2 linked regions of the Ramlibacter pinisoli genome follow. The protein of the gene in region 1 interacts with the protein of each later gene in a pairwise test. Links are inferred from orthologs where the notes say so. Each region holds a gene or a part of one and is shown on either strand. Other genes may lie near its edges.

The links.
Region 2: the proteins of mtgA (region 1) and GON04_RS08710 interact in binary tests that used the Escherichia coli proteins (3 or more experiments, as listed by UniProt). The link is inferred for Ramlibacter pinisoli from one-to-one orthologs.

What each region holds. Positions count from the first base shown.
Region 1 is NZ_WSEL01000009.1:1,879,947-1,883,141, reverse strand. Bases 306-3,192 are described here. They hold mtgA (monofunctional biosynthetic peptidoglycan transglycosylase), read right to left. Parts: upstream 2,170-3,192; coding sequence 1,441-2,169; downstream 306-1,440. Other genes in these bases: GON04_RS23345 (energy transducer TonB), read right to left, coding at 3,012-3,192; aroE (shikimate dehydrogenase), read right to left, coding at 2,173-3,015; GON04_RS23360 (CAP domain-containing protein), read left to right, coding at 562-1,428; GON04_RS23365 (lysophospholipid acyltransferase family protein), read right to left, coding at 306-447. In the rest of the region: more of GON04_RS23365, read right to left, coding at 1-305; more of GON04_RS23345, read right to left, coding at 3,193-3,195. UniProt on the Escherichia coli protein: Peptidoglycan polymerase that catalyzes glycan chain elongation from lipid-linked precursors. May play a role in peptidoglycan assembly during cell division in collaboration with other cell division proteins.
Region 2 is NZ_WSEL01000003.1:1,549,408-1,552,715, forward strand. The notes cover bases 309-3,308. They hold GON04_RS08710 (penicillin-binding transpeptidase domain-containing protein), read right to left. Parts: upstream 2,676-3,308; coding sequence 942-2,675; downstream 309-941. Other genes in these bases: GON04_RS08705 (UDP-N-acetylmuramoyl-L-alanyl-D-glutamate--2,6-diaminopimelate ligase), read right to left, coding at 309-942; ftsL (cell division protein FtsL), read right to left, coding at 2,672-2,950; rsmH (16S rRNA (cytosine(1402)-N(4))-methyltransferase RsmH), read right to left, coding at 2,947-3,308. Outside these bases: more of GON04_RS08705, read right to left, coding at 1-308. UniProt on the Escherichia coli protein: Essential cell division protein that catalyzes cross-linking of the peptidoglycan cell wall at the division septum. Required for localization of FtsN.

The sequences.
Region 1 (3,195 bases):
TGCGGGCACCAGCACCACCTGGGGGAACCGCAGCGCCAGGTTGTACAGCCCGGCTTTGAACGGCTGGGGTTCCTCGGCGTGGCCGCGCGTGCCTTCCGGGAACAGGATGATGGAGTCGCCGCTGGCCAGCGCCTGCACCAGCGGCTCGAGCGGGTCCTGCTCGCCGGTGCGGGCGCGGTCGATGTAGATGGCGTTGAAGACCCGGGTGGTGATCCACTCGCGCAGGCGGCTCGTCGTCCAGTAGTCGCGGGCCGCGATGGGGCGGGTGATGCTGCGCAGTTCCTGCGGCAAGGCGGCCCAGATCATCACCAGGTCGGCATGGCTCTGGTGGTTGGCGAAATAGATCCGCTGTTCGGCCTTGGGCGGGCAGCCGTACCAGCGCGCCTGTGCCCCGGTGAGCAGGCGCACCAGGCCCAGCAGGAACAGGCTCATCGCCTTGGCAAGCATGGGCGGATCTTAAGCACCCGATGAGGCACTGGGATGTGCGGCCGAGCTACCTTTTGTTGCGTATGAAGGCGCAGAGCCACCCCTGCCCGACGGCGCGGTGGCTACGCTGGGCCGATGTCACTGCTGACGAACTTTCCCGACCTGCTGTTCGGCCTGGGGCTGGCGGCCGTGACCCCTGGGCAGGCCCAGCAGCAGGCGCACCCGATCCGGGACGATGCCGCCGCGCTCGTGCAGGCGGCGCGGCAGCAGTGCAATCCGGATGCACCGGCGCTGCGAACCCAGCCGAGGCTGTCCGAGGCAGCTCGGCGGTTGTCGCGGGGCGTCCCGCTGCAGACCGCGCTCGACGACAGCGACTACCGGGCGCGCCGCAGTTTCCAGTGGACGTTCAAGGGCTACGCCTCGCCGGACGCGGTGGCGCAGGCGCTGCAGCAGAAGCACTGCTCCACCCTGGGCAATCCGGAACTGCTCGATGTCGGCCTGCAGCGCAACGGCAACTCGTACTGGCTGGTCGCCGCGGCGCCGTTCGATCCGCCGGCGCAGGGCGCGGCCGGTGCCGTGGCCGCCCGCGTGCTGACGCTGGTGAACCAGGCCAGGACGCAGCCGCGGCGCTGCGGCAGCCAGGCGTTCGGCGCCGCGCCGTCCCTCTCGCTCAACGAGGTGCTCACGCGTGCGGCGGCCACGCATGCGGAGTCGATGGCCCGCTACGGCTACATGGAACACCGGGGACGCGACGGCAGTTCGCCGGCCGACCGCGCCAGCCGGGTCGGTTACGACTGGCGCAGCATCGGCGAGAACATCGCCATGGGCCAGACCACGCCCGAGAAGGTGATGCAGGACTGGCTGCACAGTCCCGAGCACTGCGCCAACATCATGGAGCCGCGCTTCACCGAGATGGGGCTGGCGTACGCCGTGAACAAAGGCAGCGAGGGCGGCATCTACTGGGCCCAGGCGTTCGGGCTGCCCAAGCGCGCGACGCGCTGAGGTGGGGCCGGCTCAGGGCAGTTCGGCGTGGCGCATGCGCGCGAGGATGGTCTGCGCGCGGCTGGCCAGGTAGCCCGAGTTGGGCACCTTCTCGAAATAGCGCGGGCGCGGCAGCATCACGGCGAGCCGGGCCGCCTCGTAGGGCGTGAGCTGGGCGGCCGGCTTGCGCCAGTAGTGGCGCGCCGCGGCCTCGGCGCCGAAGACGCCTTCCCCCCATTCCACGTTGTTCAGGTAGATCTCCAGGATGCGCTGCTTGGTCAGCAGCCGTTCGAGCGCGAACGTCAGCACGATCTCCTGTCCCTTGCGCACCAGCGTGCGCTCGCCGGACAGCAGCAGGTTCTTGGCCAGTTGCTGGGTGATGGTGGAGCCGCCGACGATCTTGGGTGGCCTGGCATTCGGGCGCAGCTGGGACCGCCGCGCGGCCTGCTCCTCGGCCTTGGCATTGCGCTCCCAGGCCTTCTCGATCGCCTCCCAGTCGACGCCGTCGTGGGTGGCGAAGCCGTCGTCCTCCGAGGCGATGACGGCCCGCTTCAGGTGCTCGGAGATGCGGTCGTACGGCACCCAGTCCTGGCGCCAGCGCAGGCGGTCCTTCTGGCTGGCGATGCGCCAGGCCTCGGACCGCTGGAAGGTGGTGGACTCGGGGTCGACCGACACGGCAACGGCGATGCGCAGCACGAAGAACAGCTGCAGCAGCACGCCGGCCAGCACGGCCAGCAGCAGCCAGCGCAGCAGCCCCTTCATCGATCAGCCCGCCGCCAGCAGCGCCCGCAGTTCCGCCAGCACGCCGTCGGTGTCCGGGCGGACGCCGCGCCAGACCAGGAACGACTCGGCCGCCTGTTCCACCAGCATGCCCAGCCCGTCGCGGCCGCGGGCGCCGTGCTCGTGGGCCCACTGCAGGAAACCCTGGGCCGGCGGGCCGTACATCATGTCGTACGCCAGGGCCCCGGGGGCCAGCGCCGAACCCGGAACCGGCACGCCGCCTCCGGACAGGCTGGCTGCGGTGGCATTCAGGACGACGTGGAAGCCGGCCGGCACCGCGTCCAGCCCGCAGCCGCCCAGGTCGACGCCGCTGGCGGCTGCCAGCGCGGCGTGGCCCTCGAGCAGGGCCAGCGCCCTGGACACGGTGCGGTTGGCCACCACCACGCGCCGGGGTCGCGCTTCCAGCAAGGGGCCCAGCACGCCGGCAGCGGCGCCGCCGCCACCCACCAGCAGCACGTCGCGGCCGACGAGATCGACGCCGGCATTGCGCTGGATGTCGTTGACCAGCCCTGCGCCGTCGGTGTTGTCGCCGAAGACGGCGCCATCCGGGTCGAAGCGCAGCGTGTTGCAGGCACCGGCCAGCCGGGCCCGCTCGGTCCTCGCGGTGGCCAGGGCGGCCGCCTCGAACTTGAACGGCACCGTGACGTTGCAGCCGCGGCCGCCGCCGGCGCGGAATGCCCGCAGCGCGGCGGCGAAGCCGTCCAGGGGCGCCAGCAGGCGTTCGTACTGCACGGGCTCGCCGGTCTGGCGGGCGAAGCGGGCGTGGATCCAGGGGGAGCGGCTGTGGGCGACAGGGTTGCCGACCACGCAGTAGGCGTCGGGGGTCATCGGCTGGTGAGCTTGGTTTCCAGCGTCTCGTCGCGGGTGAACTTGAAGCGCGAGACGACCACGATCTGGTCGGCGCGGCGGCGCATCGCCGTGGTGAAGGCACCGAACGGGCCGGCCGCGCGGGCGATGGTCTGGGCCCGGCGGTCGAGGGTGGGATTGCCCGAGGTCTCGACCACTTCG
Region 2 (3,308 bases), on another replicon or contig:
GGCGCGCATCGCACCGACCACGCCCAGCAGGTTGGCCACGTTGAACTGCCCGACCAGGGCGGTGGACAGCGCGTGGCGCTCGCTGCCCTCCACCACCGTGAAGCGCAGCCCGCCATCGCCGTAGCCGATGTCGGCGGCCTGCAGGCGCGCGGCGTGCTCGCAGGAGACCGGCCAGAGATCCAGCCCGCTGTCCTGCAGCGCGGTCATGAGCGCCACGCCCTTGGCGTCGTCGATGTTGACGACGGCGGCGCGCAGGCCGGGCCAGCGGAACAGCTCGGCCTTCGCCTCCCAGTAGGCCTCCATCGAGCCGTGGTAGTCGAGGTGGTCCTGGCTGAAGTTGGTGAGGACGGCCACGCCGATGCGGGTGCCGTCCAGCCGCCGCTCGGCCAGGCCGATCGAGGAGGCCTCGATCGCGCAGGCCTTCAGGCCCTCGTCGGCGAAGCGGCGGAACGCGGCCTGCAGCAGCACCGGGTCGGGCGTGGTCAGGCCGTTGAAGTCGACCTGCGGCGGCCGTCCGGTGCCCAGCGTGCCGACGACGGCGCAGGGCCAGCGGCCGGCGGGCAGGTTGGACAGCGCCTGCGCCAGCCACCAGGTGGTGGAGGTCTTGCCGTTGGTGCCGGTGACGGCCAGCACCTCGAGGCCCTGCGTCGGGTGCTCGTAGTAGGCGGCGGCGATCGGGCCGGTGGCGGCCTTGAGCTGCGGGTAGGTGGCGATGGCCTCGTCGCGGAAGGCGAAGGCCTCGGCGCCCTCCTGCTCGACCAGGCAGGCGACGGCGCCCTGGGCCAGCGCCGCCGGCACGTGACGGCGGCCGTCGGTGGCCGCGCCCGGCCAGGCGATGAAGCCGTCCCCCGGGCGCACGCGCCGGCTGTCGCCGTGCAGGGCGCCCCGCACGCGGCCGTGCAGCCAGCGGGCGGCGTCCTCGGGGGTGCGCAGCTGCTGCATCAGAACGATTCCTCCACCGCGTTGACCACCACCTGCGGCTTGACGCTCATGTCGGGCTGCACGCCCATGCGGCGCAGCGTCTGCTGCACCACCTCGCTGAACACCGGGGCGGCGACGTCGCCGCCGAAGTAGCGGCCGGCCGACGGCTCGTCGAGCATGACGCCGACGATGATGCGCGGGCGGTCGATCGGCGCCATGCCGACGAACCACGAGCGGTACTTGTTGCTGGCGTAGGACTTGCCGACCTGCTTGTGGGCGGTGCCAGACTTGCCGCCCACCGAGTAGCCCAGGGTCTGCGCCTTGGGGCCGGTGCCGCCGGGGCCCGCCGCCATCTGCAGCATGGTGCGCACCTCGGCCGCGGTCTTGGCCGAGAACACCGGCACGCCCGCGGCCGGCTGGGGCGACTTCATCATGGTGGCCGGGATGATCTGGCCGTCGTGCGCGAACACCGTGTACGAGCGCGCCATCTGGAACAGCGACGCCGACAGGCCATAGCCGTAGGACATGGTGGCCTGCTCGACCGGCCGCCAGGACTTGAACGGCCGCAGGCGGCCACCCACCGCGCCGGGAAACGCGATCTGCGGCTTCTGGCCGAAGCCCGCCGCGGTGAAGGTCTCCCACATGTCGCGCGGCTGCATCTGCAGCGCGATCTTGAGCGTGCCGATGTTGCTGGACTTCTGGATCACCTGCTGCACGGTGAGCATGCCGTGCGCATGCGAGTCGGAGATGCGGGCGCCGCCGATGACCACGTAGCCGGGCGCGGTCTGGATCGGGGTCTGGGGCGTCACCAGTCCGGACTCGAGCGCCAGGCCGATGGTGAACGGCTTCATCGTCGAGCCGGGCTCGAAGGTGTCGGTGATGGCCCGGTTGCGCAGCTGCTCGCCGGTGAGGTTCTGGCGCTGGTTGGGCGAGTAGCTCGGATAGTTGGCCAGCGCCAGCACCTCGCCGGTGACCGCGTCGAGCACCACCACGCTGCCGGCGCGGGCACGGTTCTCGGTCACCGCGTCGCGCAGCTTCTGGTAGGCGAAGAACTGCACCTTGCTGTCGACCGACAGCTGCAGGTCGCGGCCGTCCACCGGCGGCACCTGTTCGCCGACGTCCTCGACGATGCGGCCCAGCCGGTCCTTGATCACGCGGCGCGAGCCGGCGCGGCCGGCCAGCTGCTGGTTGAAGGCCAGCTCCATGCCTTCCTGGCCCTTGTCCTCGACGTTGGTGAAGCCCACCACGTGCGCGGCGGCCTCGCCCTCGGGGTACTGGCGCTTGTATTCCTTGCGCTGGTAGATGCCCTTGAGGCCCAGCGCCGCCACCTGCTGCGCCACCGGCTCGTCGACCTGCCGCTTGAGCCAGACGAAGGTCTTGTCCTCGTCCTCCAGCTTGCGGTCCAATTCCGCCGCGCTCATCCCGAGCAGCCTGGCGAGTTGCGCCAGCTTCACCTTGTCGCGCTCCACGTCCTCGGGGATCGCCCAGATGCTGGGCGACGGCACGCTGGTGGCCAGCAGCAGGCCGTTGCGGTCCAGGATGCGGCCGCGATTGGCCGGCAGCTCCAGCGTGCGCAGGAAGCGCACCTCGCCCTGGCGGCGGAAGAAGTCGTTGCCGAACACCTGGACCCAGGCGGCGCGCCCGGCCAGCCCGATGAATCCCAGCGCCAGCCCGGCCACGATGAACTTGCTGCGCCAGACCGGGGTCTTGCTGGCCAGCAGCGGGCTGGAGGTGTACAGGACGCTGCGGGTCACGGTGCCGTCCCCCGGCCCTGGTTGACGTACTGCGTGATGGCGGGCGTGGCCGGCCGCATCTGCAGCTGGTCCTTGGCCAGGCGCTCCACCCGCAGCGGGGTCGCCTGGGCGCGCTTTTCCACCTGCAGGCGCTCGTGGTCGATCTCCAGCCGGCGGGCCTCGCCCTGGGCCTTCTCGATCTCGGTGAACAGGCGGCGCGATTCGTACTGCACCTGCACGGTGGCCATGGCGCTGAGCAGCACCGCGAGCAACAGCACCAGGTTCAGCCGCATCATGCGGTGGTCCTCTCGGCAACCCGCAGGATGGCGCTGCGCGCGCGCGGGTTGGCCGCGACCTCGGCAGCCGAGGGCTTGATGCGGTCGAGGGCGCGCAGCTTCATCGCCTTGGGCGGGGCGAACGGGGCACGGCGGTCCACCACCTCGCGCGAATGCGCGGCGATGAACTGCTTGACGATGCGGTCCTCCAGCGAATGGAAGCTGATCACCACGAGCCGTCCTTGGGGTTCCAGGATGTTCAGCGCCGCCGTCAGCGCTTCCTGCAGCTCTTCAAGCTCGGCGTTGATGAAAATCCGAAGAGCCTGAAATGTGCGCGTTGCAGGATCCTGGCCCGGCTCGCGGGTCTTGACCGCGCCAG